Regions from separate parts of the Shewanella sp. 4_MG-2023 genome, predicted to be linked through region 3. Evidence: predicted binding sites of a transcription regulator. Region 3 holds the regulator's gene; each other region holds the start of a gene.

Region 1 (8,307 bases), on a different contig from region 3:
CCTTGCCCCCTCAAAAAAAAGGCCAGCATGTCTGAATTTATTGCACCGCCGTGTTCAGAACACATCACTATTTTGTATCAAGATGAGCATTTATTACTGATAAATAAGCCTAGCGGTTTACTGAGTTTATCGGGTAAGAACCCGCTTAATAAAGACTCTGTTCATTACCGTTTAGTGCAGGACTTTCCCAATGCGACATTAGTCCATCGACTCGATTTTGGTACCTCAGGGATCATGCTGGTGGCGTTAAATAAAACCATTAATGGCTTACTGACCAAACAATTTCAAAATAAAACTGTGAGTAAAACCTACAGTGCGATTTTGTTCGGCCATGTTTTTGGGCTGCAGCAACATGATAAAGAAATTGGCTATATTGATGCGCCAATTGCTAAAGATGTTGATAATTTTCCGTTTATGAAGATTTGCCATGAAAAGGGCAAACCATCACAGAGTCAATTTGAAGTGATAGAGCGGTTAGAGATAGAGTCAGTTCATTTACAAGAAGCGATACCAATAACTAAAGTGAAATTTGTGCCTATTACCGGTAGAACACATCAGTTACGGCTGCACAGTCACTATGTTAAGAATCCTATTTTGGGCTGTGATTTATATAAAAATGCCACTTCAGAGGCGCTTGCAGAAGAAGTCTTTGGCCCACGACTATTATTACATGCCCAAAGGCTGCGTTTTCAGCACCCAGTAACTCATGAAATGATTGATATGGTGTGTGAAGCACCGTTTTAGCATTCCAGTAAAATTCAGATATGAAAAAGCCAGCAGTTAAGCTGGCTTTGTTTACAAATTAAAACTGCTGAACAGGCTTTAAAGCACACCGCGTTTCATTTGATCACGCTCAATTGATTCAAATAGCGCTTTAAAGTTACCTTCACCAAAGCCTAGGTTGTTCTTACGCTGAATAATTTCAATGAAGATTGGCCCAAACAGGTTTTTAGTGAAAATTTGTAATAGGTAACCATCGTCATCACCATCAACTAAAATTTGGTGATGCTTGATGCGATCTCTATCTTCAGTGACTTGTGGTAGCTTGTCAAAAATAGTGTCGTAATACTCAGGAATAATATCCAGCGTTTTAATTGCGGTACCTTCCATTGCATCTAAAGAGCCAACAATATCACGGCTTCTAAAGGCTAAATGCTGAACCCCTGGGCCATTATATTCACCTAAATATTCATCAATTTGGTTCTTGTCATTGCCTTTACCTTCATTAATCGGAATACAGAAGCTGCCATCAGGTGAACGCAGGGCGTAAGATACAAGCGCAGTTTGTGAACCACTAATATCAAAATAACGCACTTCAGTGAAACCAAAAATATCTTTATAAAAGTTGGCCCATTTTTCCATGGTGCCTTTATAAACATTGTTGGTCAGGTGATCGACTTCCATAAAGCCTTTTTCTTCTACAATAATAGGTTCAGCTAAATCTTCAAAATCATTAGCATAAATATTATTGTCAGTGCCAAATACATCGATGAAGTAAATTAAGCTATCACCAATACCGTAAATAGCAGGGTAAGGCATATCTTTAGCCGTATCATCAGCCGGTTTTGCGCCGCGCGCTACAGCTTCAGTGTAAGCAAATTGTGCATCTTCAACACGCCAGCCCATAGAACAAATAGCGGGGCCATGAGACTTAGCAAATTCAGCTGAGAAGCCTTGCTTAGATTTGTTCAATAAGAAGTTGATATCGTTTTGTTGGTAGTAAACGATATCGCTATGTTTAGCTTGTTTAAGCATTGAAAAACCAAAGTCGACAAACACTTGATGCATAAAATCAGTATCAGGACTGGCAAATTCAGTAAATTCAATACCTAGTAGTCCAAGTGGGTTTGTTTCGCTAGCCATGGTGTTTTCCTTAATAATTATCTTTATTTTTCATCACTCTGTGGTGATGTGTAATAGGGATGCTGTTGGTGATTAATCTTCAATCCAAGAGCGGTTGTAATCATCACTCATGCAGTTTTTGACATGGGTGGTTAAATTAAGTGGCGCAAAGGTATCAACCATTACGGCATATTCGTAAGTTTCGGTTTTGCCGATAGAGGCTTCGGTGCGCCCAGGTTGTGGCCCATGTGGCACGCCTTTTTGATGCAAGGTCATGTAACCAGCTTCAATACCTGTGCGGCTCATAAAGTCACCGTCAACGTAATACAGCACTTCGTCGCTATCGATGTTGTTGTGGTAATAAGGCGCTGGAATTGATTCTGGGTGGAAGTCATAGGGACGCGGTACAAAGTTACATATCACAAAATTGTTAGCCGTAAACACGATATGGTCAGAAGGCGGTAAATGAATTTTTCCTACTTTAGGTGCATATTCGGTGATATTAAATGCCCAAGGATAAACGCAGCCATCCCAGCCCACTAAATCAAATGGATGCCACTCTAAGGTGGTGAGTTGATACTTATCGCCAAACTTGCTGACTAAAGGAAACTCACCTTTTTCAACGGTAGCATCAGTAAGTTCAGGGGTGCGAATATCACGTTCACAATATGGCGCTGACTCCAGCATTTGCCCATAGTCATTTCTAAAATGTTTGGGTACTTCAACCATTGAGTTTGATTCAATAACGAATAAGCGTACATTACTGTAATCATTAAACTTGAGCTGGTAAGTCGTGCCTCTCGGAATGATTAAGTAATCCCATTGCTTAACTTGAAGTTGACCATATTCACTTAACAGCGTTCCTTCACCTTGGTGGACAAAGACCACTTCATCAGCATAGGCATTACGGTAAAACTCAGCCGTATCTTCAGTGACTTTGGCTGTGTACATGGCCACATCACTGTTATAAAAAATCTTGTTACGGGCACTGAAAAAGTTGCCGCTGCAATCAGCTTGGCGCGAATCGAGTTTGTAGTTTTGGATTAACGAGTCTTGCCACTCGTCGCCGTGCTCAAGAGCATAGGGAGCCACCGCTAATGCCTTAGTCGGCATATTATGGTGATATTTATTGGAGTAAATATTGGCAAAGCCGTGAGTAGAAAACAGTTCTTCACGGTAAAGCTCGCCAGAGTCTTTTTTAAAAGCGATATGGCGTTTAGAAGGTATTTGTCCTTGTTGAACATAAACCGGCATCGTAACTCCTCAACTCTTATTCGTTTGGTTGTCGTTATTGAGCTTCATTAATCTGCTTTGTTAATGTTTTTCTAGCGCAGCGTTAATAAACTATTTGTGATCTAGTTAACAATTTAGTTGCTAGGATGGACAAAAAAAAGAATAATAAACCACTTAACTTAATCTAATTTTTAGATGGTTAATAAAAGTTTACATAAGTGTCACGACTGCAGAACACTTAAAGGCAGAATAGGGACATGGAGGCTTAAATGAAAATCGATGTAGAAGCATTTAATGTGCTACAAGTACTTGTTGAAGAAGGAAGTTTTGCTAAAGCCTCTGAGCGGCTACACAAAGCGCAATCAGCAGTAAGTTATCAAGTAAAAAAACTCGAGCAACACCTAGGGGTGACTTTATTTAATCGGTCTCAATATCGGGCTGAATTAACCCCAGAAGGCAAAGTGATTTTGGCTGAAGGCCAACGGTTACTGCAACATTTAGCCAATATTGAACATTTAGCCAGTCGTTTTAGCGAAGGTTGGGAGCCAAAGCTTGAATTGGTGATTGACGGCGCGCTGCCAATGGAGCCTATCATGACAGCGTTAAAGCGCATGTCTGAGCATAATATTCCTACCAAGATACAACTTAACATGGAATTTTTAGGCGGCGTTCAACATCGTTTTGAGCGAGATAAAGCCGATTTAATGCTGGTTAAGGATTACCTTGCAGGGCCTTATTTTTCTGCCCAACAACTGCCACCAGTGACCAGTTTATTGGTTTGCTCATCGCAGCATCCTCTTGCTGAGTTATCCGGTGTTACCCTGACTGATCTGCAGCAACATGTAGAATTAACCATTGAAGACTCATCGCCGCAAAAACTACACCGAGACGAGTTACAGTTTGGCGGCGACAAAGTGTTTTACTTATCAGGCTTTATTATGAAGAAAAATGCCTTACTAAAAGGGCTAGGTTTTGGCTGGATGCCGGAGTTTCTTATTAATGATGAGCTTACGGGCAAGAATTTAGCCATAGTAGATTTTGTTGGTGGCCATAGATTTAGATTTACCCCGCAGTTAGTATCTACCCTAGAAAGGCCACTTGGGCGGGCGGGGCGATTATTTACTGAGTTAATTTCAGAAGAATTTGCAACTTTTAATCAATCAACTAATGATCAAAAAATTAGTCATTCGGCCATTGGTTAGTTATGGATTGCATAAGTATTATCGTTTTACTGTTAAGGATTTAAATGAAGTATTGGTTAATGAAATCGGAACCTGATGAGTTCAGCATTGACGATTTAGCAGCATGTTTACCACAGTCAGAACCCTGGCAAGGGATACGTAATTATCAGGCGCGAAACTTTTTACGGGATGAGGTAAAAACAGGAGATTTAGTGCTGTTTTACCATTCCAGCTGTAAAGTTCCCGCTGTTGTGGGTATTGCCGAGGTGACCTCAGATGCGGTGACTGATTTAAGCGCCTTTGATAATCAAAGCCCTTATTTTGATCCTAAATCAGATAAACAAAAACCGAGATGGGTTGCAGTAGATATTCGTTTTAATCAAAAGTTAACCCGCATTATTACCTTGGCGCAGTTAAAAGCAGATCCAAAACTTGCTGACATGGTATTGGTAAGTAAAGGCGCTAGGTTGAGTGTTCAGCCTGTGACAGAAGAAGAGTTCAACTATATCGTTGCCTTATAAATGCTTTATAAATGCTTTATAAATGCTTTATAAATGCCTTAAACATAAAAAAGGAGTGCTAATAAATTAGCGCTCCTTTTTTAACATTCAATAGTAACAGCAATTAAAATTGGTTTAGATTAATAGCTTTCTTTTGCCACTATGGTTTGTCCAATCGGCGTGAGGCTCAATAAAGCCAGCTTCACATGTTGTATAGCAAACGGAATACCAATGATAGTGATAAAACAAGCTAGAGCATGGGTGAGGTGACCGATGGCCAACCAAATACCGAAAAATAAAAACCAGATTACATTACCTATCATCCCTAATGGACCGGTACCAAAGTCTTCTGTGCCTGATAGGTGTTTACGATTTACATTTTCTTGGCCGAATGGCCAAAATGCCATTTCACCAATGACGAAACAGGCTCGGCCAAAGGGGATACCGATAATACTAATAAAACATAAGAGCCCAGCTAGCCACCAAGCTAAGCCCATTATAAAGCCGCCCATGATGAACCAAGCGATATTAAAAACTAATCTTAATACTGACATCTAAAATCCCTTACTTGTTGTAATAACGTACTATTTTTAATCGTGCTTTGTACAGTTTGTTAGTCGAACTATGCACTATTGAAGCGAAATCTGTGCCACATTATTTATATTTTTTATCTTGCTGAATTTAAACGATAATTTTATAAGGTATATTGTCTCTTAAACTCTCAGCATAAATAGGTTAGTTAAAAACAACATTTTTTAGTTAAAATAATAACTCTACTCATTGATGTTGAGATAAACATGTTTGCCACCACACCAGTACAAACCATTCGATTTGCAGAGCAGGCAATATTTGTAAAACGCGATGATTTACTCCACCCGGATTTCAGTGGTAACAAAGCGCGAAAATTTCAATATTTTCTCGAGCAAGATTTCCCTCTAGTAAAAAAACTGGTTGGCTATGGCTCAGCGCAAGCAAATTCGCTGCACTCTTTAGCTGCCTTAACCAAAATGCGCGGCTGGCAACTTGATTATTATGTTGACCATATAGCTGGCTATCTTAAGCAAAACCCCCAAGGAAACTATAAAGCGGCCTTAGACAACGGCGCCAACATCATTGAAAAGCCAGCGGGTATTGAGCTGAACCTAGAGACTTATGTACAACAAGATATTCAAGCGCCGTATGAATCGAACAAACAGCTTGTCGTTAAGAGTACGGTGTTTGTTCCCGAAGGCGGGCGTTGTGAATATGCTCAGCTAGGGCTTGATCAACTAGGGCGAGAGATTATTGAATGGCTTAAACAACATAATATGAAAAAGTTAGAGCTATTTCTTCCTTCAGGTACAGGTACCACGGCACTTTACTTACAACGTTTTTTTGTCGAATTCAGTAAAACAGCCAGCAGCTCAGACCTCTCGCTGCCCAGTGTAACGGTATTAACCTGCAGCTGTGTTGGCGGTGATGAATATCTCACTAAGCAGTTTTATCAATTAACCGATAATACTGACTATCATCCAAGGATCATCTCTAATGGTAAAAAGTATCATTTTGGTAAGTTGAACCGTCAGTGTTATGACATGTGGCAACACGTCAATAAGCAAGGTATTGAATTTGAATTGTTGTATGACCCAGTTGGTTTCATCATGCTGGAGCATTATCTAAATACTGCAAACCTAAGCGGCGATGACTTAAACAAAGGTGCTGCTGTTCCTGTGATGTATTTACATCAAGGGGGCTTGCTGGGTAATCCAAGCATGTTAGCGCGCTACAAAAGGAAATATCAACAGCAAGGATGATAGCGGGTTTATATCTAGGCTAGATAAGCATTCATTAGAGACAATATTGAAAATTGATTTGAATTATGACGTTGGAGAGTTGCTTAGAGAAGGATTTGAAAAGTGCTCTTGGGTGAGGGTAACTTCATGTTGCTCAGTTCTAATAAACGTCCGGTAAGGTGTGAGAGGAAATACCGAGAAGCGATGTCTATTGAGTAACTGAGCAAATGAATAACGCAAGCGTTAAAAGTCTTACTTGTTAGCCGTAAGTAACCATTTCATAAATGTTAACGCTTCAGTGCGCTTAGAAAAAGTTGTTTTAGTTTTACCTTGGCTATCGGTAAAAGCTATTGAGTTTTTATTTGATGATATTGAATTAACAGGGAAATTAACTGTAATTTCATGACCATTTATGTTGTATGACATGTGCCACACTCCTTTTTAATTTTCACCTTTTTGGTGAGTAAGTAATAACAATATTTATCCTTAAGCAGTTGTGTTGCGAAAGTTTCTATTTATGTGCTTAAGTTCACTGTGCTTATTACACTTACAAGTAGGCTGGTTTGATCAATTTTATTTTTAATCGCCAATTTACTTGCTGTAGTTAGTTGAACATAGGCATATGACAAACAAATGACAGAGAACAACTTAGCAAATGACTTGTAGTGTGGGTTTACTGCATGTAGTGAGTGACTAACAGAAGGGTAAACAAATAATTACAAGAAAACTTAAATACACAGAGGATATTAGTCATATATTTTTTATATAGCAATACATTTTTTACAATTCAGGACAATTAATGGATAAAAGGTGAACTTAATCGCCCTTTATTTGAATATTTATCCAACAAAAGCAGCAACACACTGTACTTTGTGGCGACTTATCCTCAGTTAGGGTAAATAATCTAGCTAAGTCGACGATAAGCATAACTGTTATAAAAACCGCAAAAAAAGAGTGCTTTGTGTCATTAAAGCACTCTTTTATCTTTAAAATCAGAGTCAGTGTTAAGCCGTTGATTAATAAATCAGTTCGCCTATTGGGTTGAGTAGCTTACTGATCCCTTTAGTAAAATATAAAGGCGCATCAACAACGGTATAACATAAACACCCCTCAACTGTTTTAGGGCTGTGCTCATGGTCACTATTAAGTAACATAAAGTCACCTGCGCTGTAGGTGTTGTATTCATCGCTGAATTCGCCTGCTAACAACAAGGTCAACTCTTGGCCTTTATGGGTGTGCTGTGGGATTTCGCCGTTTTTATCAATATGCAGTAAACTCGCTCTTGCTTGTTTCTCGCCGGTGTCGAGTCTTAACCGACTGACTTTACCTATACCTTGCCAATGGTTTTCTACTTGCTGGCGAAATGCAGCCGGTAAATTGTATTGCTGACCTTTGACCTTGACTGCGACCTTGGTTTGCTTTGGCGATACATCAACGGCATCATCCATTTGCATCATAGTGTTAAGCATGGCTTCAAGCTCTGCATCCATAGCTTCATTTATGCTTGAATCTAGTGATGCAGTGGGTTGCGCATTTAAGCTGTTTTCAGCAGCAACCAAAGTTAGTTGCTCAATTTTATCGGCGCAATGACGACACAGTTCACAATGGGCTGACACGGCCAATGATAGAGACAAAGGCAGTTCTCCTTTGGCATGGAGAGACAGTAATTGCTCATCGGGGTGATAATTAATCATAATGTTTCTCCATGAAGCCTTTTAACTTCTCTAATCCTAATCTGAGTCTTGATTTAACCGTGCCAATGGGCACTTTCAATTTATC
Region 2 (8,307 bases), on a different contig from region 3:
CGTCAAATATCCGACGAATGGAGTTTACAATGCAGATTAGTTCAAATCCTTTTTTACAAGAAATGCAATCCTTAAAGGGTGAGATTTCGCCTAATCTTGGCTTACCTATTCAAGCGGATATGATTCAAAAAGTCGGTAATACTTCTGGTGCTGACTTTGGCCAATTGTTATCTCAAGCGGTTGGTGGCGTGGCTGATTTACAATCAAACTCAGCTAATTTAGCCACCCGATTAGAGATGGGCGATAGCACTGTGACCTTATCTGATACCGTGATTGCCCGTGAAAAAGCCGGGGTTGCATTTGAAGCAACGGTGCAAGTGAGAAACAAACTTGTAGAAGCGTATAAAGAAATTATGAGTATGCCTGTTTAGGCTTTTGTTAATAGTATTGTTGTTGATATTCTGGTATTGAAGTAGGTAAATATTGTGAGCACAGATCTAGTATTAGATTCAGATAAAGTCGATAGCACAGGGATTCAGCAGGAAAATAAACCTGGCTTGAAAAGCTCGTTTGGTAGTGCTGACTTTATGCGTCAAATCACTATGATATTGGCTTTAGCTGTATGTCTTGTGCTGGCAGTATTTATGATTATTTGGGCGCAAGAGCCTGAATATAGGCCGTTAGGGCAAATGGAAACTGCTGAAATGATCCAAGTATTGGACGTTTTAGATAAGAATAAAATTGTCTATAAAATCTCCGGCGATGTAGTCAGTATTCCTGAAAACAAATATCAAAATGTCAAACTGCTGCTGGGCCGTGCAGGCGTTGAAGCCAGTAGTCAACCAACCGATTATTTAAGCCAAGACAGCGGTTTTGGTGTTAGTCAGCGCATGGAGCAAGCCCGCCTAAAACAAAGCCAAGAAGTTAATTTAGCCAGAGTGATAGAAGAGCTAAAAAGTATTAGCCGCGCCAAAGTGATATTAGCTATTCCCAAAGAAAATGTGTTTGCCCGTAATAAATCTAAACCTAGCGCTACCGTAGTTGTGAGCGTTCGTCGTGGTAGCCTTGGCCAAGAAGAAATTGACTCTATCGTTGATATTGTCGCCTCAGCAGTACAAGGCTTAGAGCCAAGCCGGGTGACAGTGACCGATTCAAATGGCCGCCTGCTAAATTCAGGTAGCCAAGATGGCGCCTCCTCAAGAGCCCGCCGCGAGCTTGAATTAGTGCAGCATCAAGAAGCAGAATATCGTAACAAAATCGATTCGATATTAATGCCTATTCTAGGCCCTGAAAACTTCACTTCTCAAGTGGATGTCAACATGGACTTCACCGCGATTGAGCAAACCGCGAAACGCTTTTCGCCTGATTTACCCGCTGTACGCAGTGAAATGACCATAGAGCGTAATTCAAGCGGTCAATCAATGGGTGGCATTCCAGGGGCATTAACCAATCAGCCTCCTATGGATTCAGATATTCCACAAGAAGCAGGCGCAGAGCAAACTACAGCCGTTAATGGCAATAGCCATCGAGAAGCAACCCGTAATTTTGAACTTGATACCACCATCAGCCATACCCGCCAGCAAGTGGGTGTGGTGCGCAGAGTCAGTGTGTCGGTGGCCATTGATTATAAACCGGGACCAGCTGATGAAAGTGGCATAGTGACCCGCATTCCGCGCACCGAACAAGAGCTAACCAATATTCGTCGCTTACTTGAAGGGGCGATGGGCTTTACCAGTCAACGTGGTGATAGCTTAGAAGTGGTCACAGTACCGTTTATGAACCAGCTTATTGAAGAGCTGCCCGCCGCTGAAATGTGGGAGCAGCCTTGGTTTTGGCGCGCGGTGAGATTGGTGTTAGGGGCGTTTTTAGTCTTAGTGCTGATTTTGTTTGTGATTCGCCCTATGTTAAATCGTTTGTTTAATAACGACGAAGTCGAGATGCCCGAAGAGCCGCGCTTAGGTCATGAATTGGCTGAGATTGAAGATCAGTATGCCGCCGATACCTTGGGTATGCTCAATAGCCAACAAGCAGATTATAGCTATGCCGATGATGGCTCGATTCAAATACCAAACCTGCATAAAGATGATGATATGATTAAGTCGATAAGGGCATTAGTGGCTAATGAACCTGAACTTTCTACCCAAGTAATTAAGAGTTGGTTACAAGAAGATGGCAAATAATACCCTGGTAGCACCCGTAGGCGAACAGGCTACTCTTGAAGAGCTGAGTGGCATTGATAAAACTGCTATTTTGTTACTGAGCTTAAGTGAAGCAGATGCCGCCTCAATCTTAAAGCACTTAGAGCCAAAACAAGTGCAAAAAGTCGGTATGGCCATGGCCGCCATGCAAGACTTTGGTCAAGAGAAAGTCATTGGGGTGCATAAGCTGTTTTTGGAAGAGATTCAGAAGTTTTCTTCCATTGGTTTTAACAGTGAAGAGTTTGTCCGCAAAGCATTAACTGCGGCCCTAGGTGAAGACAAAGCCGGTAATTTGATTGAACAAATTATTATGGGCAGTGGCGCTAAAGGCTTAGATTCGCTTAAGTGGATGGATGCACGCCAAGTGGCGACCATTATTCAAAACGAGCATCCACAAATCCAAACTATTGTTTTATCTTATTTAGAGCCTGATCAAGCGGCTGAAATCTTCAGTCAGTTCCCTGAAAATACCCGTTTAGATTTAATGATGCGCATTGCTAACTTAGAAGAAGTTCAACCAGCAGCTTTGCAAGAATTAAACGACATCATGGAAAAACAATTTGCCGGACAAGGCGGCGCACAAGCTGCGAAAATGGGCGGCTTGAAAGCGGCGGCCAATATCATGAACTTCCTTGATACGGGTGTTGAAGGCCAGATCATGGAAACCATGCGTGAATCTGATGAAGAAATGGCGCAGCAAATTCAAGATCTGATGTTTGTGTTTGAAAACTTAATTGATGTAGATGATCGCGGTATTCAAGCTTTGCTGCGTGAAGTTCAACAAGATGTGCTAATGAAAGCATTAAAAGGTGCTGATGATCAGTTATCTGACAAAATTATTGGTAATATGTCTAAGCGAGCAGGTGAGCTATTACGTGATGATCTTGAAGCCATGGGGCCGATAAGGATCAGTGAAGTGGAAATGGCTCAAAAAGAGATCCTTGCGATTGCGCGTCGATTAAGTGACAGCGGCGAAATTATACTCGGTGGCGGCGGTGGTGATGAGTTCCTATAGTCCGATTTAAGCCGATTTTATAACGAGGTACAACCAGAGCAATCATGACTAAAGCTAATAACAATAATAACCTAACAGAAGTTGATGAAGATTTTAGCCATTGGCAATTACCGGATGTTTCCCAACAAAAAACTGACACTGGCTCAAATTTATTTGGCCAACTAGGACGTCAAAATTCCCAGCCTGTTGCTGAAGACAAGCCCCTTTTACCGCCTACCATGGCTGAAATAGAGCAAATTCGAGTTGAAGCTGAACAAGAAGGTTTTGAGCAAGGCCAGCTTGATGGGCTAGCGAAAGGCACGGAGCAAGGTCGGCTTGAAGGTTTAGAGCAAGGTCACGCTGAAGGCTTTAGCCAAGGAGAACAACAAGGTTATGAAGTGGGTTTAGCCAAAGCTAATGAGATGCTTGAGCGTTTATCTGGCTTAGTTGAGCAATTTGAGCAACCCTTATTAGTGCTTGATGCTGAAATTGAAGCTGAGCTATTACAGCTATCCATTAATCTGACCAAATCCATCGTCGGTAATGAATTACAAACTCATCCTGAACATATTTTATCTGTACTGCGTCAAGGGGTAGATTCGTTACCGATTAAAAAACAACAAGTCACTCTGAGGTTTAGCCCAGATGATGCTGCACTTGTTAATCAATTATACAGTGAAGCGCAATTAGCTAAGAATCGTTGGGAAATTGAAGCTGATCCATCTCTTAAAAACGGTGACTGCATCATTCACAGCGAGCGCTCCAGTGTCGACTTACGAGTTGAAGCGCGTATGAGTCAAGCTCTTAGTGGCTTGCAGCAACAGGTCGCAGCGATTCAGGCCAATGTGCAAACGATTAAGTCAGATTCAAGTCACTACACCACTAGCATTGCCGAGGATGCTAGCGAATGTAGCCTTAAGGTGGTGGGAGCAAAGCGGGATCAACTCACTGATGACAATGTTTCTTCTGTCGTACATGAAGAGGGTTTACACCTTGTTGATGAGGTAGATGATGCTAAATCGCCAACATCAGTTACTAAATAAATTTAAACTCCATAGTAATAAAGTCACCCCCATTCGGCCTGTGGCCAGTGGTCAGCTGGTTAGGGTTGTTGGCTTAACCCTCGAAGCTACCGGCTGTAGAGCCCCTGTTGGCAGTTTATGCTCTATCGAAACCATGGCCGGTGAGCTAGTGGCTGAAGTCGTTGGATTTGATGATGAATTACTTTATCTCATGCCCGTTGATGAATTAAGAGGGGTGTTACCGGGAGCAAGAGTGCAGCCTTTAGGTGAGCAGTCAGGGTTAAATGTCGGCTTAAGTTTACTTGGTAGAGTTTTAGACGGTAGTGGTTTACCCCTTGATGGCCTTGGACCATTAAATACTGAGCAACATGCCTCGCGTCATGCGCCGCCCATTAACCCTTTATCGCGCCGCGCGATTACCGAACCATTAGATGTGGGGGTTAGAGCCATTAATGCCATGTTGACCGTAGGTAAAGGCCAGCGGATGGGCCTGTTTGCCGGCTCTGGTGTGGGTAAAAGTGTGCTGTTAGGCATGATGACTCGCGGCACCACTGCTGACATTATTGTGGTGGGGCTGGTGGGTGAACGTGGCCGTGAAGTAAAAGAGTTTATTGAAGAGATTTTAGGCCCAGAAGGCCGAGCCAGATCTGTGGTGGTCGCAGCACCTGCTGATACTTCACCATTGATGCGATTACGCGCCTGTGAAACCTCAACACGTATTGCGGAGTATTTTAGAGACCTTGGCTATAACGTATTGTTATTGATGGACAGTTTAACCCGTTACGCCCAAGCCCAGCGTGAAGTAGCCTTGGCAGTGGGTGAGCCTCCGGCGACCAAAGGTTATCCGCCATCGGTGTTTGCTAAATTACCCCGCTTGGTCGAACGGGCAGGTAACGGCGGCCCAGGTCAAGGTTCGATTACCGCATTTTATACCGTGCTTACCGAAGGTGATGATCAACAAGATCCCATTGCCGATGCGTCACGGGCGATTTTAGATGGTCATATTGTGTTATCAAGAACGCTGGCAGATTCTGGCCATTACCCCGCGATTGATATTGAGCAGTCCATTAGCCGCGTCGCACCTATGGTGATTAGCACTGAGCATTTAGAGTCCATGCGTCTGGTTAAACAGATGTATTCACTTTATCAGCAAAACAGAGACTTAATTTCAATTGGGGCTTATTCCCAAGGCAGCGATCCACGCATTGATAACGCTATTCGGTTACAACCAGCGATGAATGCATTTTTACGCCAAGGATTTAAAGATGTTATTTCCTTTGATAACAGTCAAACCATGGTTGGGCAGATTGCTGCTCAGTGTAAATAATGCGCCGGGCTGATCCATTAATTACAGTGCTTAAACTCAATAAAGAAGCAGAAGAACAGGCGGCTTTACAGCTTAAATCTGCACAATTAGAACTACAAAAATGTGAGGGGCAATTAGAGGCGTTAAATAATTATCGTCTCGAGTACATGAAGCAAATGAATGAAAATCAAGGCAAAACGCTAAGTGCCAGTGAATATCATTCTTTTCATGAATTTATTAAGCAAATTGACCAAGCACTAGTGCAGCAAGTTAATACCGTTAAAGAAGCACAAAATCAGACCCAACATCGACAAGTTAATTGGCAGCAAAAGCAACAAAAGCGTAAAGCGGTTGAATTGTTGTTAGCTAAAAATGATCAAAAAGCTCAGCAAATAGCCAATAAACAAGAGCAAAAAGCCTCAGATGAATTTGCGATGCAGCAGTTTATTCGTAAAACCCCGCGTTAAATTCCCTTATCCGTTTTTAGCCTAATTAATTTTTATTCTGGCACTCTTATTGCTTGGTTCGTTATTAATAATAAAAGCGTCAGCAATGTGACTTTCATAATTTTATAGCACCAATAGGTTTTCGGTGTTATTAACTCGGAGTTTGTTATGCAGCAAGTGAGTAATATTTTACTTGGAAATAGCAATAAAATGGCGAATTCCCCAACGGGAGAGACGCCGCAAGGTACTGATAGCTCATCTTTTTTGTCGGCGCTTAATCAAGTTTCTCAAACTGATGAGATGCAGGGTAACACTGAGCAAGCTTCTGAAAATAACACAGATATCAATCTGGTGGATGACAATGCCTCACAAGAGCATATTGCTGCAGAAACCGATATTGCTTTAATCTTTGCTCAAATTGACTTAGCAGAAAATTTTGAAACCAATAGCCAACCAACAGGTGGCAACATATTGCCGCTGGCTATTGAGGCCGATTCAACTACAGAATTTTTAAGTGACTATTCAGCTGAGCAACTACAAAATTTATCTGAATTTAGTGCAATGTCTGCAGCTGAGTTGTCAGCATTATCAGTCAAGGAGTTAAATCAGCTGATCACTGACTTTAACCAGCAAACTCCCATCCAAGGTGGAGCCTTACTCCCTTTGATTGAGTTAGCAACAACCAGCGCCATAGATAATGCTGAAAAACCAGCCCTTGCACTTAGCAGTGGCTTTAGTTCAATTCATAAAAACATAATGGATAACAATAGCGCTGCTGTTGATGTAAACAAAAACTTAGTTGATGCAAACAAAACTTTAGGCGATCCTGACAGTATTGAAGGCAAAATAACCTCAAAGGAATCTGGGGTTAACCTGAGTAAAGCTGAGTTCTCGGTATCCATGGATAAGTCTGCTATTCCTTCCTCTGCCAATAGTCCTAGTAGTAATGCCCTAGCAAATAATGCCATTGCCCTTAGCGCTGGTGAGTTTACTCTTGATGCAGAATCTGTGGATCTCAAGGCGATACAAAATCAAAGTAGCTTAACGTCAGTGCATAAAAGTGACGTGCCGCAATTTCAATTATCGTTACGCCAAGGATCTGAGTCGGTAGGGCAAATGCAGGAGATGATCCAAAAGTTCGCCCCTGTGATGAAGCAACAACTCATGACGATGGTAGGACAGGGCATTCAACATGCGGAAATTCGATTAGATCCGGCAGAGCTTGGCCATATGGTGGTCAGAGTTCAAGTTAATGGCGATCAAACCCAAGTGCAATTTCAAGTGGCGCAGACACAAACCCGAGACCTATTGGAGCAAGCTATTCCGCGGCTACGGGAAATGCTAGCAGAAGAAGGGCTGCAATTGGCTGACAGTCATGTTTCTCAAGACGGCGAACAGCAGAAAAACGCTGATTATGATGAGTCGAGTGCTAGTAATGACAGGCTTTTGGATGAAATTTCAGCACAAGAACTTGAGATAGTCACAAAACATGCCATGAGTGGCAGTTCAGCTATAGATTATTACGCTTAAGTCGGTAACCTATGGGTTAATGATCGCAAAATCAAAAACTAAGCTGAAACTTAGTTAACACAATAATAACAACAGCGTGATGGAATCATTTATGCCAGAAGAAGCTTCTTTAGAATTAACTACCCAGAACCCACCAAAAAGTATCAATAAAATGATTATTTTTTTGGTGGTTGGCATGTTGCTGCTGGCAGGCATTGCTGTGACAGTGCTGTTTTTTATTGGCGACAATGCGAAAGCGACTGCAAACTCACCTGCAACTGACATAAGTACTGCAACTGTAGTAACTGATGCTGCTACTGGTAAGGCAAATTATGTGGGTATGCCAAGACCATTTTTATTCAATCTAGCGGGTGCTAATCGTTCACGTTTAGTTGAAATAAAAGTGCAGTTAATGGTGCGAGGCGATGACGGCGTTACTGCAAAAATGCACATTCCTTTAATTGAACATGCGCTTTTAAACACATTTAGCGCAGCAGATGTACAAAAGCTAAGTACCCAAGCGGGTAAAGATGAATTACGCCAATTAGCCCTATTAAATGTTCAAAATACATTGCAACCCATAACCGGCCAAAAAGTCGTTGAAAGAGTACTTTTTACTGGTTTTGTAATGCAATAACGCCATGAAAAATCCAAGGTGATGATGTGAGTGATTTATTAAGCCAAGACGAAATTGATGCGCTACTCCATGGCGTCGACGATGTTGATGAAGATGATATTTATGATACTGATGAAACCAGAGCATATGATTTCTCCTCTCAAGATCGCATTGTTCGTGGGCGAATGCCAACCCTTGAAATTGTAAATGAACGTTTTGCTCGTCACTTACGCATCAGCATGTTTAACATGATGCGCCGTGCTGCTGAAGTGTCTA
Region 3 (8,307 bases):
TATAAGCTTGTAATGCCAGCACCATACCGATGAACAGGCCAGAGACTATGATGATCACCATGGAGCGAACACCCAACACATAAACTTGCTTGGTGATTAAGCCAATATCTTTTTTAACATTCGGCCAACGGGCAATAGCGCCCCATAACATCAGCCCTGCTCGGCCTAGACCTGAAATAAAATCCAAAGCAAAGCGGCCAATATTACTGATAAAGTTAATCACGTCCACTTAACATCTCCTGTTGATAGTCTTCAGCTGGATAATGAAAAGCCACCGGCCCATCGGGTGCTCCATGAATAAATTGCTCAATTTGTGGATTGGTTGAAGCCCGTAATTCAGCAGGCGTGCCTGAAGCGATTACTTTTTTCTCGGCGATAACATAAACATAGTCGGCAATACTCAATACTGCATCCACATCGTGGGACACGACCACCGAAGTCAGCCTCAATGTTTCAGATAATTCGCCAATCAATTTCACCAGCACCGCCATCGAAATAGGATCTTGACCGGCGAAAGGCTCGTCATACAAAATCATTTCAGGCTCAAGTGCTATCGCCCGCGCCAATGCAACTCGGCGCTGCATGCCGCCGGATAACTCATTGGGCATCATCAGAGCGGCGCCCCGCAGCCCCACGGCTTGCAGCTTCATCAACACAATCTTACGAATAATAGTTTCAGCTAACCCTGAGTGCTCACGCAGCGCAAACGCCACATTATCAAACACATTCATATCGGTAAAAAGCGCCCCACTTTGAAACAACATACTCATGCGCTTTCGCTGCTCAAATAATTGTTGCCGCTTCAGTTGGTGAATGTTTTGCCCAGCAAAAAGCACCTCACCACTATCAGGGGTTAATTGACCGCCGATAAGTTTAAGTAAGGTGGTTTTACCTATGCCACTTGGCCCCATAATGGCGGTCACTTTGCCAGTTGGAATGCTGAGACTGATATCATCAAAGATAACCTTAGTCCCTCGGCTAAAGCCCATGTTCTTAACTTCTACAAGGGCTGACCTAGTGGGCTCTAAACTTGGAGTAGACATGTCTATAGAGGAAATAATAGCCTTCCTAGAGAACGAGATGTAGAGCTGAAGTGTACGAAATTGTGTAAGAACCTACAACAAATCAATCACCATGCGTTACAATCCCTAACAATTTTCGCAATAGCGATGATTTTTGTTAATATCTGACAAAAATATCGCCATAACTCAAATAATTGGAACAAGATGCTTTTTAATATCATGATGCTCATCGTCGGATTGGGCGCATTAGTTTGGAGCGCAGATCGCTTTGTTTACGGAGCTGCCGCCTTTGCTAGAAACTTAGGCCTGCCACCAATGTTAATCGGTTTAACCATTGTGGCCATGGGCAGCTCAGCGCCAGAAATGCTGGTTGCTGCCACCGCATCAATGGAAGGCATGAGCGATACTGCAATTGGTAACGTGCTCGGCTCAAACGTGGCTAACATCACCTTGATATTAGGGGTTACCGCATTGTTTGGGGCTATTTCAGTTCGCTCAGAAACCTTAAAGCGTGAAATTCCAATCATGATTGCGGCAACCGTATTAGCTGGCTACCTTATTCACGACGGCATGCTCACCCGTGTTGAAGGTGGGGTATTATTAATCGCATTTTTCGCCTTGATGGGCTATTTCATTTGGAGCGCGATGCGAAATAAGAAAAAAGATGTCCTAGCTGATGAGTCTGACGCAGAGATCCCTAAAAATGTACCCACATTACATGCTATTATCTGGATCATTGTTGGTATGGTGTTATTGCCACTCTCGGCAGACTGGATGGTGACGGGCGCGGTAGGCATTGCCAAGACATTTGGCTTGTCAGATCTGGTCATCGGCTTGACCATTATTGCCATTGGCACCAGTTTACCGGAACTAGCAGCATGCATCGCTGGCGTCCTAAAAAAAGAAGACGACCTCGCGATTGGTAATATTGTTGGCTCAAACATTTTTAATATTTTAGCAGTGCTGGCCATTCCAGGGCTGATTGCCCCAGGTGAAATCGACATAAATGCAAGCGGTCGAGATTTTTACATGGTACTAGCAACCAGCACCGCATTAGCAGTACTGGTATTATCGAGTGGCGCTAAAAAGCAGCTTACTCGCTGGCATGGAGCCCTTTTATTAATCGTCTTTATTGCGTACCAAGTTGTCTTATTTCAATCACAATAATGGGGCATAAAGATGTGTGACTCACCAAAGCGTAACCCGAAATCGCTTTGGACAATAGAGAGATACATATGACAGAACAAACACAATTGCGCCAATGGGGTCGTCAAGTCATTGATATTGAAAAGGCAGCATTAGATAACCTTTATCAATATGTAGACTCAGACGAGTTTGGCCAAGCCTGTGAACTCATTTTAGAATGTAAAGGCAAAGTCATTGTCATGGGCATGGGCAAATCTGGCCACATTGGCAATAAGATTTCTGCCACACTCGCCAGCACAGGCACGCCTGCATTTTTTGTTCACCCTGGCGAAGCAAGCCATGGCGACTTAGGCGCTCTGGCAAAAAATGATATTATTTTAGCCATATCAAATTCTGGTGAAGCCAGTGAAATTCTCACCTTAATGCCCGTTATACAGCGCATGGGGGTCCCGGTAATCGCGATTACGGGTAAACCAGAATCCAATATGGCCAAGCTATCTAAACTGCATTTATGTATTGAAGTGCCTGAAGAGGCCTGCCCATTAGGGCTAGCACCAACATCAAGCACTACCGCAACCTTGGTGATGGGTGACGCCTTGGCCGTAGCATTATTGCAAGCGAAAGGCTTTACCCGTGATGATTTCGCCCTATCCCACCCTGGTGGATCTTTAGGTCGTAAACTATTACTTAAAGTCAGCGATGTAATGCACAAAGGCGCTGATATTCCACAGGTGAAAAGTGAGCTCTGCATTACTGAAACCCTATATGAGATCTCAAATAAAGGTTTAGGTATGACTGCAGTGATCGATAATGCAGACAAGCTAGTCGGGATCTTTACTGACGGTGATTTACGCCGCGTCATCGATGCTGAAGTGAACCTGCGTACTACCGCTATTGCCGATGTAATGACAACCAACTGCATTACCATCAGCCCAGGTATTTTAGCCGCGCAAGCATTACAGATTATGGAAGAAAAAAGTATTAACGGTTTAATTGTCGTAGACGAGAACCAACGCCCAGTCGGCGCACTTAACATGCTCGATATGGTTAAAGCTGGAGTCATTTAACATGTCATTACACGAAACACTGCACCAAGGTTTTTACGGCCCAATCTCTGATGATGTTTGGCAAAAAGCCAAAAAAATTAAGCTGCTTATTTGCGATGTCGATGGGGTATTTTCCGATGGCCGTATTTATTTAAGTAATGCAGGGGAAGAGTTAAAAGCATTTCATACCCGTGATGGTTATGGCATTCGCTCTATTTTAACCAGTAATATTCATGTTGCTGTGATAACCGGGCGTAAATCTGCCATTGTGGAAAATAGAATGACCGCTTTAGGTGTCACTCATATTTATCAAGGTGTTGATGATAAACTAGTGCCTTACCAAAGCCTGTTAGATACCTATGGCGTTAGCCCAGATGAAGTCGCCTATATTGGTGATGACATGGTTGACTTACCTGTGATGAAACAGGTTGGCCTTGCAGTTTGTGTGGCTGATGGCCATCCTTATGTTAAACAACATTGCCATATGACCACCACCATTAACGGCGGAAATGGCGCATTACGTGAACTCACCGATTTGCTATTACTTAGCCAAGATAAGTTTGAAAATGCCCACGGAATGAGTATATGAGCCGAGTGACCTTCGCTATTATCGGATTTTTTGGCGCAGCCTTAGTCCTTTATTGGCAAGTACAAGTTAAACGTAGTCAGATGGAGGCAAGTAAATTGCCTGCCCCTGCTCGCCCTGATTTTATCGCCAATGACTTACGCACCACTGAATTTAATGAGCAAGGTTTAGTGCAAAGCCGAGTCTCAGCGAAATACATGGAGCACTTTCAGCAAAGTAATGAAACCATGTTTACTGAGCCTGTCTACCTTATTTATCCTGAAAATGGTGAAGCCGAATGGCAATTAAGCGCAGATTTAGGCAAGCTGAATAATGAAACAGGCAAAGTAGTTTTAGAAAATAATGTTATTATTGATGCAATAAACATCGACGAGCCATTACAATCTTTGACAACCACCATGTTGGCACTCGATATGAACACCATGATTTTGACCTCAGATAGACAAATTTTTGTTACTGGGTCAGATTTTAATATACAAGGTTTAGGCCTGTATGCTGATTTAAATGCTCAAGAACTTGAACTTTTAAGTCAAGTAGAAGGAACGTATGAAGCAAAGTAAACTTTTGATTGCCTCACTACTCAGTGTAGTCAGTATTGCCAGCGCCTATGCAAAAGAAGGCGATTTACAGCAAGAGCTTAAAGTCGCAGCTGTGAGCCAAAAAGCTGACATAAAAAACAATCAGGTCATCTTCTATGGCCCAGTTAATGTGACTCAAGGGTCGATTAACATTAATGCCGACGAATTACGCGCATTTGGCACCGAAAGCGGCACCCAAAAAACCATGGTTGCCACAGGTAACCCTGCGACATTTTCCCAAGAGTTAGATGATGGCCGTATTGGTACTGCCAGTGCCGATGAAATTAAATATGAGCTTGCCACTAGCATTTTAACCTTAACGGGTAATGCTAAATTGGACCAAGCTGGCAGCCAGGTTACTGGTAACCTAATTAGCTACAACATTGAAAAGCAGCAGTTAATTGCTGAAAGCACCGGTACTGGTGAAGATCGGGTTATCACTATTTTTCAACCAGAAAGTCACCCAGACTTGATTGATTCTGAAAAGAAAAAAGATGAGCAACCACATTTACCAGACAGCGCTAAACCCGGTGATGACACGCCACCAGCTATAATTGAAAACAACAATTTATCTGCTGTAGAGGCTGTGAACTCAACTGAAACACCCGAAGTAACTGAATCACTTAACGCTGAGGCGCAGGCGACATTGTCAGCCCCAGCAGCTGAGCAAAATGACTAATGACCCAAATTACGTTAACCGCTGAAAATCTCGCTAAGAGTTATAAAAGTCGCCAGGTAGTAAAAGATGTCAGCCTGACGGTAAAAACCGGCCAAATTGTTGGCTTACTTGGCCCTAATGGCGCGGGTAAAACCACCACCTTTTATATGGTCGTAGGCCTAGTCAAAAGTGATAAGGGCCGCATTCTGATCGATGAAGATGATTTAACCGCAGATCCAATGCATTTGCGCGCCCGAAAAGGCATTGGCTACTTACCTCAAGAAGCCAGTATTTTTCGTAAGCTCACAGTACACGATAATATAATGGCAGTGCTTCAAACTCGCAAAAGCTTATCAAATGAGCAGCGCATTGAAGAACTGGAACATTTATTAGAAGAATTTAACATAACTCATATCCGTGATAGCCAAGGTATGGCGTTATCGGGAGGCGAGCGTCGCCGAGTTGAAATTGCACGCGCATTAGCGGCAAATCCTAAGTTTATTTTATTAGATGAACCTTTTGCAGGGGTAGATCCTATCTCAGTAATCGACATCAAGAAAATTATTCAACAACTTAAAAGCCGTGGTTTAGGGGTGCTAATTACCGACCATAATGTCCGTGAAACACTTGATGTGTGTGAGCGAGCATATATTGTGAGTCACGGAAACTTGATTGCTGAAGGAACACCTGCTGAGATCTTAGTCAATCAGCAAGTTAGGTCGGTATACTTAGGTGAACAATTCAAGCTATAGTTAGCACTATTCAGTTTTTAGTATGGCATTCGCGGCCAACAACAAACCTTAATCTAGTCTATTTTTCTAGGATCATAAACTAGCGCCCACACTGTTCGTCGCGATGATGTAATTCAATTAGGGACAAGCGGTACATGAAAGCCTCACTCCAACTCAAAATGGGTCAACACTTAACCATGACCCCACAGTTGCAACAAGCGATTCGCTTATTGCAACTTTCCTCATTGGAGCTACAGCAAGAAATTCAACAAGCACTTGATTCAAACCCGCTATTAGAGCTTGAAGACGAATTCACTAAAGCCAAAGAGCCCGTAAAAGAAAACGCCCTGCAAACTGACACCGATTTTAGTGATAATAGCCAAGTCACCATAGAAAAAGACACCTCAACGGTTGATACCACTGAATCGCTCACTAAAGATTCTATGCCTGAAGAACTCCCTATGGATACCACATGGGATGAGGTGTATACCGCCTCGCCGACTTCTGGCTCTGGCGCAGTATCGAGCGGTAATGATATGCCGTTTCAAGGCGAAACCAGTGAAGGCTTGTATGAGCATCTTGAATGGCAAAAAAACCTCACTCCCTTTTCTGAAAATGACTTGGTGATTGCAACCGCCATTATTGATGCCATTGATGAGCGCGGTTACCTCACCCAGAGCGTTGAAGACATTTTGCAATCCTTAGGCACTGACGATATCGAACTCGATGAAGTTGAAGCTGTACTTAAACGGGTACAACACTTCGATCCCGTCGGCATTGCAGCGCGAGATTTAAGTGAGTGTCTATTAATTCAATTAGGCCAATACCCTAATGAAATTCCTTGCATAGATAATGTTAAGTTACTGATTAAAGATCATCTTGATTTAATCGCCGGTCGTGACTTTAGGTTACTGATGCGTAAAACCAAGCTTAAAGAAGATGATTTACGTGAAGCCATTGAATTTATTCAAACGCTCAATCCACGTCCAGGCTTGCAAATTACCCCCATTAAAGATGAGTACGTCATTCCTGATGTTACTGTACTTAAAAAGAATGGTCGCTGGGTGGTCGAGCTAAATCCCGATAACATGCCTAAAATTGGCGTTAATCAGCAATATGCAGCTATGGCCAAAGGCGGTTCAAGCCAAGCTGACAGCCAATTTATTCGTGGTCATTTACAAGAAGCCAAATGGTTTATCAAAAGCATCGATAGCCGTAATGAAACCTTACTAAAAGTGGCTAACTGTATCGTACAATTTCAGCAAGGTTTCTTTGAGTTCGGTGAAGAAGCCATGAAGCCGATGGTGCTCAATGATATTGCTGAAGCGGTTGAAATGCACGAGTCGACCATTTCACGGGTCACGACCCAAAAATACATGCATACCCCCCGTGGACTTTTTGAACTAAAATATTTTTTCTCAAGCCATGTAAGTACCGATGATGGTGGAGAATGCTCTTCTACAGCAATTCGCGCATTTATTAAAAAGCTCGTAGCTGCAGAAAACCCGAAAAAGCCTCTTAGTGATAGTAAAATGGCGACACTATTGGCTGAACAAGGGATTAACGTTGCTCGACGTACGATAGCCAAATATCGAGAGGCAATGCTCATCCCTCCCTCAAACCAACGCAAAAGCTTATAACTTTTGTTATTGGAGGATGACCTATGCAAATTAACCTGACTGGAAACCATATTGAAATAACTCAATCTTTACGGGAATACGTGCAAACAAAATTTTCAAAGCTTGAACGACACTTCGAACAGATCAATAATGTTCACGTTGTGCTCGATGTTCAAAAGCTACAACAGATTGCCGAAGCCAAACTGCACCTAAAAGGCGGTGAAGTGTTTGCTGTATCGCGTAACGCTGATATGTATGTGGCAATAGACGCCCTGATAGATAAGCTAGACCGTCAGGTAATTAAACATAAAGAGAAACTCACTAAGCATTAACGATGGAACTTCGTACCATCCTGCAGCCGGCGTGCACTACCTGTGCCACTCCGGGCAGTAAGAAAAAGGTACTGGAATTAATCAGCAATTTAATGGCTGCCCAGTACCCAACCCTTTCTTCACAGGCTATTTTTGAAAGTCTAATAGCGCGTGAAAAAATGGGCAGTACAGGTATAGGAAATGGCATAGCAATTCCACATGGGCGCTTAGATAATATCGAAGAACCCATTGCTATTTTAATCAAATGCGAAGAGCCAATCGCCTTTGATGCCATAGACAAGCAACCTGTAGATATTTTATTTGCGCTTCTTGTACCTGCAGATCAGTGCCAGCAACACCTAAGCACATTATCTAGCATGGCAGAGAAACTCAGTGATAAATTGATACTTAAACGACTTCGAAAGAGTCATGACGCTACAGAACTTTATCAGGTTATTACTGCATGAAACTTGTCATCGTATCGGGACGTTCAGGTTCAGGAAAATCAGTCGCACTGAGAGTGCTTGAAGATTTAGGTTATTACTGTGTTGATAACCTGCCACTGCCACTGATTGGCAGCCTGCTTGAACAGCTTAAAGATAGTAACGAG

The links. Region 3 encodes sigma-54, which starts transcription at its own class of promoters, with help from an activator protein. Its sites were predicted from a motif close to GTTGGCACGNNNNTNGNNT; they were not measured.
Region 1: a site for sigma-54 is predicted at 5,392-5,410, ahead of Q4546_RS04835 (YccF domain-containing protein). Genes of this name have one in related genera too.
Region 2: a site for sigma-54 is predicted at 5,964-5,982, ahead of Q4546_RS08180 (flagellar hook-length control protein FliK). Genes of this name have one in related genera too.

What each region holds. Positions count from the first base shown of each region.
Region 1 covers NZ_JAUORL010000006.1:62,974-71,280, reverse strand. Annotated here, with positions in the region: gene Q4546_RS04860 (RluA family pseudouridine synthase) at 28-744, shown strand; gene hppD (4-hydroxyphenylpyruvate dioxygenase) at 823-1,863, opposite strand; gene Q4546_RS04850 (homogentisate 1,2-dioxygenase) at 1,936-3,096, opposite strand; gene Q4546_RS04845 (LysR family transcriptional regulator) at 3,345-4,277, shown strand; gene Q4546_RS04840 (EVE domain-containing protein) at 4,322-4,777, shown strand; gene Q4546_RS04835 (YccF domain-containing protein) at 4,897-5,310, opposite strand; gene Q4546_RS04830 (1-aminocyclopropane-1-carboxylate deaminase/D-cysteine desulfhydrase) at 5,554-6,549, shown strand; gene Q4546_RS04825 (hypothetical protein) at 6,781-6,954, opposite strand; gene Q4546_RS04820 (ChrR family anti-sigma-E factor) at 7,545-8,222, opposite strand; gene Q4546_RS04815 (sigma-70 family RNA polymerase sigma factor) at 8,215-8,307, opposite strand, start outside.
Region 2 covers NZ_JAUORL010000011.1:55,340-63,646, forward strand. Annotated here, with positions in the region: gene fliE (flagellar hook-basal body complex protein FliE) at 30-371, shown strand; gene fliF (flagellar basal-body MS-ring/collar protein FliF) at 426-2,120, shown strand; gene fliG (flagellar motor switch protein FliG) at 2,110-3,153, shown strand; gene fliH (flagellar assembly protein FliH) at 3,198-4,175, shown strand; gene fliI (flagellar protein export ATPase FliI) at 4,144-5,481, shown strand; gene fliJ (flagellar export protein FliJ) at 5,481-5,927, shown strand; gene Q4546_RS08180 (flagellar hook-length control protein FliK) at 6,075-7,436, shown strand; gene fliL (flagellar basal body-associated protein FliL) at 7,528-8,052, shown strand; gene fliM (flagellar motor switch protein FliM) at 8,079-8,307, shown strand, end outside.
Region 3 covers NZ_JAUORL010000027.1:4,045-12,351, reverse strand. Annotated here, with positions in the region: gene mlaE (lipid asymmetry maintenance ABC transporter permease subunit MlaE) at 1-229, opposite strand, end outside; gene Q4546_RS14445 (ATP-binding cassette domain-containing protein) at 216-1,043, opposite strand; gene Q4546_RS14440 (calcium/sodium antiporter) at 1,227-2,189, shown strand; gene Q4546_RS14435 (KpsF/GutQ family sugar-phosphate isomerase) at 2,258-3,235, shown strand; gene kdsC (3-deoxy-manno-octulosonate-8-phosphatase KdsC) at 3,237-3,803, shown strand; gene lptC (LPS export ABC transporter periplasmic protein LptC) at 3,800-4,360, shown strand; gene lptA (lipopolysaccharide transport periplasmic protein LptA) at 4,347-5,057, shown strand; gene lptB (LPS export ABC transporter ATP-binding protein) at 5,057-5,788, shown strand; gene Q4546_RS14410 (RNA polymerase factor sigma-54) at 5,923-7,407, shown strand; gene hpf (ribosome hibernation promoting factor) at 7,431-7,718, shown strand; gene ptsN (PTS IIA-like nitrogen regulatory protein PtsN) at 7,721-8,164, shown strand; gene rapZ (RNase adapter RapZ) at 8,161-8,307, shown strand, end outside.